2 regions of the Mesorhizobium sp. 01N446 genome follow, and region 1 is predicted to be linked to the other one. Evidence: riboswitches for the same ligand, from Rfam matches in the RefSeq annotation. Region 1 holds a riboswitch; the other holds the start of a gene.
What was found. A riboswitch is a leader RNA that binds a small molecule or an ion and turns the genes downstream of it on or off. The one in region 1 is predicted to bind cobalamin.
Positions count from the first base shown of each region.

Region 1 (3,657 bases):
AGCGTGACAGATTAACCGCTGAACCGTTTTAAGGGGCCTATGCTGCAACGCGGCGAGGGTTAGCGCAGCACTTCCAGCGAAGCAAGTCAAACCTTGTTCAAAACGCCGACCTGGACGGCATATCCGGAGAAACTGGTCCGATCCGCTCCTGTTTGATTTCCTTCACTTTTCACTCCACTTTTATCTCCTGACAGGGTTGCCGCCAAAACCCTGCTAGCATGGGCCGGAATCACCCGTCAGACCAACAGCCGAAGCACCCCAGAGTGATGCCTGCATGAAGGAAAAGATCTCGCTTGCCACCGCCCGGCGCATCGCGCTCGCCGCGCAGGGGTTTCTCGATCCCCGTCCCGCCGGCACGCCCGGCCGCCGCCACTTCGCCCGCGTGCTCTCGCGCACCGGCCTGCTGCAGATCGATTCCGTCAGCGCGGTGGTGCGCGCGCATTACATGCCGCTCTATTCGCGGCTTGGCCCCTACCCGCTCGCTCTGCTCGACAATGCCGCCGTGACGCGCAAGCGCACGGTCTTCGAATACTGGGCGCACGAAGCATCCTTCCTGCCGGTCGAGACCTATCCGCTGATGCGCTGGCGCATGCAGCGCGCCGAACGGGGCGACGAGATGTATCTGGGCCTGGCCAAATGGGGCCGCGAGCACGCCGCCTATATAGAAGAGATCTACCGCGAGGTCGTCGCACGCGGTCCGATCGCCGCTTCGGCACTGGAAGGCCAGAAAGGCTCCGGCGGCTGGTGGGGCTGGAGCCATGCCAAGCATGCCTTCGAGTGGCTGTTCTGGGCCGGGCGCATCACGACGGCGCACCGCCGCGGCTTCGAGCGCTTCTACGACCTGCCCGAGCGCGTGCTGCCGCAGGCGATCCTCGACCTGCCGGTGCCCGCCCCGGAGGACGCGCACCGCGAATTGCTGCGCATTTCCGCTCGCGCCCATGGCATCGCGACATCAGGCGATTTGCGCGACTACTTTCGGCTGTCGCCGGCCAACATGAAGGGCCGGCTGGAGGAACTGGTCGAGACCGGAGAACTGCTGCAGGTGCGAGTCGAGGGTTGGGACAAGCCGGCTTACCTTCACAAGGATGCCCGCCTGCCCCGGAAAATCGAGGCGCGCGCCTTGCTCGCACCGTTCGACCCGGTCGTCTTCGAGCGCTCGCGCTCGGAGCGGCTGTTCGATTTCCACTACCGCATCGAGATCTATACGCCGGCCGAAAAGCGCCAATACGGCTACTACGTCCTCCCCTTCCTGCTCGGCGACCGGATCGTCGCCCGCGTCGACCTCAAGGCGGACCGGCCGGCCAGCGTGCTGCGCGTCCACGCCGCCTACGCCGAGCCCGGCGCGCCGCCCGAAACCGCTGCGCAACTGTTCGAGGAATTGAAACAGATGCAGGGCTGGCTCGGCCTTGAACGCATGGACGTGACGTCCGCCGGCGATCTGGGTCCGGCGCTGGCCGACATGACGGTGTCGTAAGCCCGCGTTGACACCGCTACCCGCAAAAGCCTAAATCCGGTCCAGACGGTCCCCTGCCCGCAACGGCAGGGGCTAAGAGGGAATGCGGTGCGGGGTGAAAAATCTCAAATCCGCGGCTGTCCCCGCAACTGTAAGCGAAGAGCCAAGGCCGAAAGCCACTGGGAGTTTCCCGGGAAGGCGGCACCCAAGGCGATGACCCGCGAGCCAGGAGACCTGCCGTCTGCGACAAAAGAATCCGATCGCCCGGCGGGTTTCCGGGCAAGGAGCCCGGTTTTTGGACCAGAACAGCAGTTTTTCGGCTGGCACAACGGACAATGCGTCCGCCGACAGCGAAGCCTTGGCCGGCGTCACGGTCATCGTCTGCGCCTCCTGTCGCGACGAGACCGGCTCGGACGGGCATCCCCGCGCGGGCGAACTGTTGGCGCAGGACACGCGCCGTGCCGCATCTGATGCAAATATCCGCATCCGCACGGTCGAATGCCTCGGCAATTGCAAGCGCCGGCTGAGCGCCGCCATCCTGCGCGACGGCTGCTGGAGCTATGTCTTCGGCGACCTGACCGTGGCCAGCGGCGCCGACCTCGTCACCGGCGCGAAGCTCTTCGCCACCTCGACGGACGGCCTCATCCCCTGGCGTGGCCGGCCCGATTCCCTCAAGCGCGGCCTCGTTGCCCGTATTCCTCCCCTCGGCCTGTTGAAGGATTGATCATGAGCACTTCCGTATCTCGCGTCCCCTGCACCGTCGTCACCGGCTTCCTCGGCGCCGGCAAGACGACGCTGGTCCGCCATCTCCTGGAAAACGCCGGCGGCAAGCGCATTGCCATCATCGTCAACGAGTTCGGCGACATCGGCATCGACGGCGAGATTTTGAAGGGGTGCGGCATCGACACCTGTCCGGAGGAAAACATCGTCGAACTGGCCAATGGCTGCATCTGCTGCACCGTGGCCGACGATTTCGTGCCGGCACTCGACCAGATCCTGTCGCTCAACCCCAAGGTCGACCACATCCTGATCGAAACCTCCGGCCTCGCTCTGCCCAAGCCGCTGGTCCAGGCCTTCCAGTGGCCGACGGTGAAGAGCCGCGTCACCGTCGACGGCGTCATCGCCGTGGTCGACGGTCCCGCACTTGCCGAAGGCCGCGTCGCCAACGACATGGACGCCCTACAGGCACAGAGGACTGCTGACGACTCCCTCGACCATGACGACCCGGTCGAGGAATTGTTCGAGGACCAGATCGCCTGCGCCGACCTGATCATCCTGTCGAAGAGCGACCTGATGGACGCCGCCGGTTCGGCCCGCGCCAACGCCATCATTGGCGAACACTCCGCCCGCGCCGTGAAGATCGTGCCAACCTCGCACGGCAAGGTCGATCCGTCCGTGCTGCTCGGGCTCGGGCTCGCCGTCGAGGATGACATCGAGAACCGCAAATCCCACCATGACGGCGCCTTCGACCACGAGCATGACGACTTCGACACCTTCATCGTCGACATCCCGTCGATCGCCAATCCGGACGAACTGGCCAAGCGTGTCGCCACTGCCGCCGAACAGGAAAACGTGCTGCGCGTGAAAGGCTTCGTCGAAGTCGGCGGCAAGCCGATGCGGCTCCTGCTGCAGGCCGTCGGCCCGCGCGTCAATCATTACTATGACCGCGCCTGGACGGCCGAGGACGACCGCCGCTCGCGCCTCGTCGTCATCGGCCTCAAGGGGCTGAACCGCCCGGCAATCGAGCGTATACTCGCCGGCTGATTTTCAGACACGGGCCGCGATGCATATCCTCACCACGACCTCCGCCTCGCTCGACGATCTCGCCGAGCCGGTCGATCTGCGGCAGACGCCAGCGGATATCGTGGCCCTGTCCTTCACCGACAGCGATCTCGCCGGGCTGGCGGCCGCCTGGAAGGCGGATGTCGGCCGCCTACCCTCGATGCGGCTGGCGGCACTGCGCGACCTTCGCCATCCGATGTCCGTCGATCTCTGGATCGACAGTGTCGCGCGCCACGCCAAGATCATACTGGTGCGCATCCTCGGCGGCTACGACTGGTGGCGCTATGGCTGTGACCAGTTGGCCTCGACCGCACGCGAGCGCGGCATAAAACTGGCGCTGCTTCCCGGCGAAAGCCACGACGAGGATCTCAGGCTGATCGAAGCCTCGACGCTGCCGCGCCAGGAATTGGACGCGCTGCTCG
Region 1 covers NZ_JBFTRA010000002.1:396,914-400,570, forward strand. Annotated here, with positions in the region: gene AC1DPX_RS10270 (winged helix-turn-helix domain-containing protein) at 275-1,474, shown strand; cobalamin riboswitch at 1,504-1,709, shown strand; gene AC1DPX_RS10275 (DUF1636 family protein) at 1,749-2,177, shown strand; gene cobW (cobalamin biosynthesis protein CobW) at 2,180-3,217, shown strand; gene AC1DPX_RS10285 (cobaltochelatase subunit CobN) at 3,237-3,657, shown strand, end outside.

Region 2 (3,657 bases), on a different contig from region 1:
GGTCTTTCCCCGGGAAGAAGCTCATGAACTCTCCTTGTCAGCGCGCGATGGCCATTTTGGCGGCATCAGGCGAAGCGGATCGCCGCCTTTGCCCGCAATTTGGCCGCCACCTCTTCACGATTGCGCGGATGCTGGTTGGTTTCGAGTGAATCAAGAAGTTCGCGCGCCGATGCCGCGATGGCTTCGACGGCGTGATCGAACGCATGCTGGTTCTGTTTCGACGGCCGTGTCGTTCCGCTCAGCTTGCGGACGAACTGAAGGGCAGCGTCGCGGACTTCGTCATTGGTTGCGGGCGGGTCAAAATTGAACAGGGTCTTGATGTTTCTGCACATCGTTTCCGTATCTCCTCTTGTCCTGGAGCCGTTTCAATCGGGACGAGCTTAATCCTCAGCCATGATCGTGTCCAAAAACCGGTAAGGCAAGACCGCCATTCAATCCGCGTCGAGCGGCTCGGTTCCGACCGGCTTGCCGTCGCGCGACAGCCTGATCTTCTCGACCTTGTCCTCGGCGGCCTTCAGCAGCCGATCGCAATGCGCCTTCAGCGCCTCGCCGCGCTCGTAGATGCGGATCGACTGGTCGAGCGGCACGTCGCCGCGCTCCAGATCATCGACGATCTTCTCCAAAGCGTCGAGCGCCTGTTCGAAGCTCATCGCCTTGACGTCTTCATTGGTTTCACCAGCCATCATTCACCCTTTCATCAGTCGCCCGACATGGGCGGCGACCGAAAATGCCAGTCCCTGCAGATCGTAGCCGCCCTCGAGCAGGCTGACGAGCCGGTTGCCGCTGTGGCGCGCGGCGCGCTGCATCAGCTGGCCGGTCGCCCAGTCGAAATCGTCCTCGGTCAGGTTGATCTCGGCCAGCGGGTCGCGGTGATGCGCGTCGAAACCGGCCGAAATGATGATCAGATCGGGCGCGAAATTGTCGAGCGCCGGCAGCACGCGCGACAGGAAAGCATCGCGAAACACCTCGCCGCCGGTCCGTGGCGCCAAGGGCGCGTTGACGATGTTGCCGACGCCGGTCTCGCTCTTCGCGCCGGTGCCGGGATAGAGCGGCATCTGGTGCGTCGAGCAATAGAGCACCGAGGGATCGTCCCAGAAGATATCCTGGGTGCCATTGCCGTGATGGACGTCCCAGTCGACGACCGCGACGCGCTCGGCGCCATGCTTCTTCTGCGCATAGCGGGCCGCGATCGCCGCCGTGTTGAAGAAGCAGAAACCCATCGCGGTAGTCTTTTCGGCATGGTGACCGGGCGGGCGGGCGGCGACGAAGACATTGTCGGCGCGGCCTGCAAAGACATCGTCGACGGCGGCGTTGGCGGCGCCGATCGCGGTGATCACCGCCTGCCAGCTCTTCGGGCTGGCGGTGGTGTCGGCATCGATACGGGCAAGGCCCTCTTCGGGGATTGCGGCGCGCACGCGGGCGACGAAATCGGCGGGGTGCGCGTAGAGGATGGTGGCCTCGTCGCCTTCCGGCGCCTTGACGCGATCAAGCGCGGCGAAGGCCTCGTCGTCGAGCACGCGCTCGATGGCGCGCAAGCGATCCGGCCGCTCGGGGTGACCGGGCGGCGTGATGTGATCCAGGAAGATCGGATGGGTGTAGAGACGAGTGGCCATGCCCCCTATCTAGTGCCCCGGCGCCGCGATGGCCATGCATTGCGGCTTGATGACTGGGGAAAATCGCGCCTGCGTCCATTGGCGTCGCTACGGGGATTGGCGCCGCCAAGGCTTCGGCGTAAGGTCGCAGCCACTGCCTGGTGCCCGCCGGTCTGTTTGTTTAGTCGCATTCTGCGACGCCAAGTGATTCCACTTGGCTGCAAATGCTCTGGCGGGAGAATCGGGAACACGGTTGAATTCCGTGGCGTGCCCAACGCTGTAAGGGGGACCGCGCCGGTAAATGCCACTGTCGATGACGGGAAGGCACCGGACGTGGGTTGATCCCGAGCCAGAAGGCCGGCCTGGCAGGCATCGTCATCCGCATGGTCAGGCGGCTGGCATTGATTGCAATCGCAAGGGGACAAGCGATGCCGGAAACCATGACCGCTCCTATGGGCGATGGATTTGACCAGATGGCGCGCGATGCCATCTACCGCGCCATGTTCACGCGGCGCGATGTGCGCAGCCATTTCCTGCCCACAGGGCTCGACGACGAGGTGCTGGCACGACTGCTGCTTGCCGCCCATCATGCACCGTCGGTCGGCTTCATGCAGCCGTGGAATTTCATCGTCATCCGCGACGCCGCACGGCGGGCTGATGTGCGCGACCTGTTCCTGGCCGCGCGCGAACAGGAACTGCCTGAAATCGAGGCGGAAAGACAGGGGCTCTACCGCAAGCTCAAGCTCGAGGGCATCTGCGAAAGCGCTCTCAACATCTGCATCACCTGCGATCGGCGGCGCTCGCAGGGTTCGCCGCTGGGGCGCTGGCACAATCCGGAGATGGATCTCTACAGCACGGTCTGCGCGGTGCAGAATTTCTGGCTGGCGGCGCGCGCCGAAGGCGTCGGCGTCGGCTGGGTCAGCATCATCGAGCCGCAGGCGTTGAAGAGCCTGCTGTCCATTCCGGAGCACGTGACGCCGATCGCCTATCTCTGCGTCGGCCGGGTTTCCGAGTTCGCGCCCAAACCCGACCTTGAAACGCATGGCTGGGGCCGGCGGCTGCCGCTGCCCGAACTGATCATGAGCGAGACGTTTTGCGGGCAAGGCGAGGCATCGCTCAAGTCAGCGGTGGCACACCTAAACACCGCCGCCTGGGCGCCCACATGTGCCGCCGATCAGCGCGTTGCGCCGGCCGTGCCCCAGCGCGAGCCGCCGAAGGAGGCCAGCGCCTTGTCCCTCAACTCCCTGAACTTCGACGACGCCTCGGCCAGACGGGCATCCCAGGCCGGATCGGGCATCTGGCCGGCGATGGTCTTGAAATAGACCTGCATCAGGCAGGCGATTGCGAAGGGTTCGATGAAGGCCGCCTTGAAGGCCCAGGCGAAAACGATGGCGAGCACGAAGGCCCAGCCGGCGAGTTGTCCGGGCATCATGAAGAGAATGGCGCCGGCCGGGGCCAGCATCAAAAGGAAGATCACGAAGGACACGCCCCACATGATGACCGCCAGCCAGACAGCGTTCTTCACCATGGTCTTGCCGTTCTGGGCGTAGAGCACGACGCCTTGCCTGGCGGTTTCGAAGGGCGAGGACGAATTGATGCGGATGTTGTAGCCGAGGATGATCTCGTCGACATAGGTCAGCGACAGGCGGATCACCGTGTTGATGAAGGAGACCAGGCCGCTCAAGCCAGGTATGGGCAGGAAGGCGGCGATGCCGCCGAGCAGGCCGGTGATGGCGCGGATGGCGCCCTTGACCAGCTGGTCGACGACGAAAAGGATGTTGGCCTCGGCGAAACGTTCGGTCACGACCTGCCTGGCATAGGCGATCTGGTTCTGGCCGTCGGGGACATCCCGGCCGTCGATCAGATGGACCATGACGGCGATATGGCCGGCCTTGACGACGTAGAGGATGTATTCGCGGATCCAGTAGACGGCGATCGAAACCACGCCGAAGCCGACCACGCCGCCCCACAGGGCAAAGGACATCGGCCCGTCGGGATCCGTGGAGATATGGCCGACGCCATAGCCGACCGACGCGCCGGTGCCGGTCGCCACGATGTAGGCCAG
Region 2 covers NZ_JBFTRA010000003.1:111,562-115,218, forward strand. Annotated here, with positions in the region: gene AC1DPX_RS14790 (pirin family protein) at 1-25, opposite strand, end outside; gene AC1DPX_RS14795 (DUF2277 domain-containing protein) at 66-332, opposite strand; gene AC1DPX_RS14800 (exodeoxyribonuclease VII small subunit) at 432-683, opposite strand; gene AC1DPX_RS14805 (histone deacetylase family protein) at 687-1,613, opposite strand; cobalamin riboswitch at 1,792-1,972, shown strand; partial or broken gene bluB (5,6-dimethylbenzimidazole synthase) at 2,066-2,650, shown strand; gene AC1DPX_RS14815 (hypothetical protein) at 2,767-3,657, opposite strand, start outside.
Region 2: linked by a shared signal. The riboswitch ahead of bluB (5,6-dimethylbenzimidazole synthase) and the one ahead of AC1DPX_RS10275 (DUF1636 family protein) in region 1 are both predicted to bind cobalamin.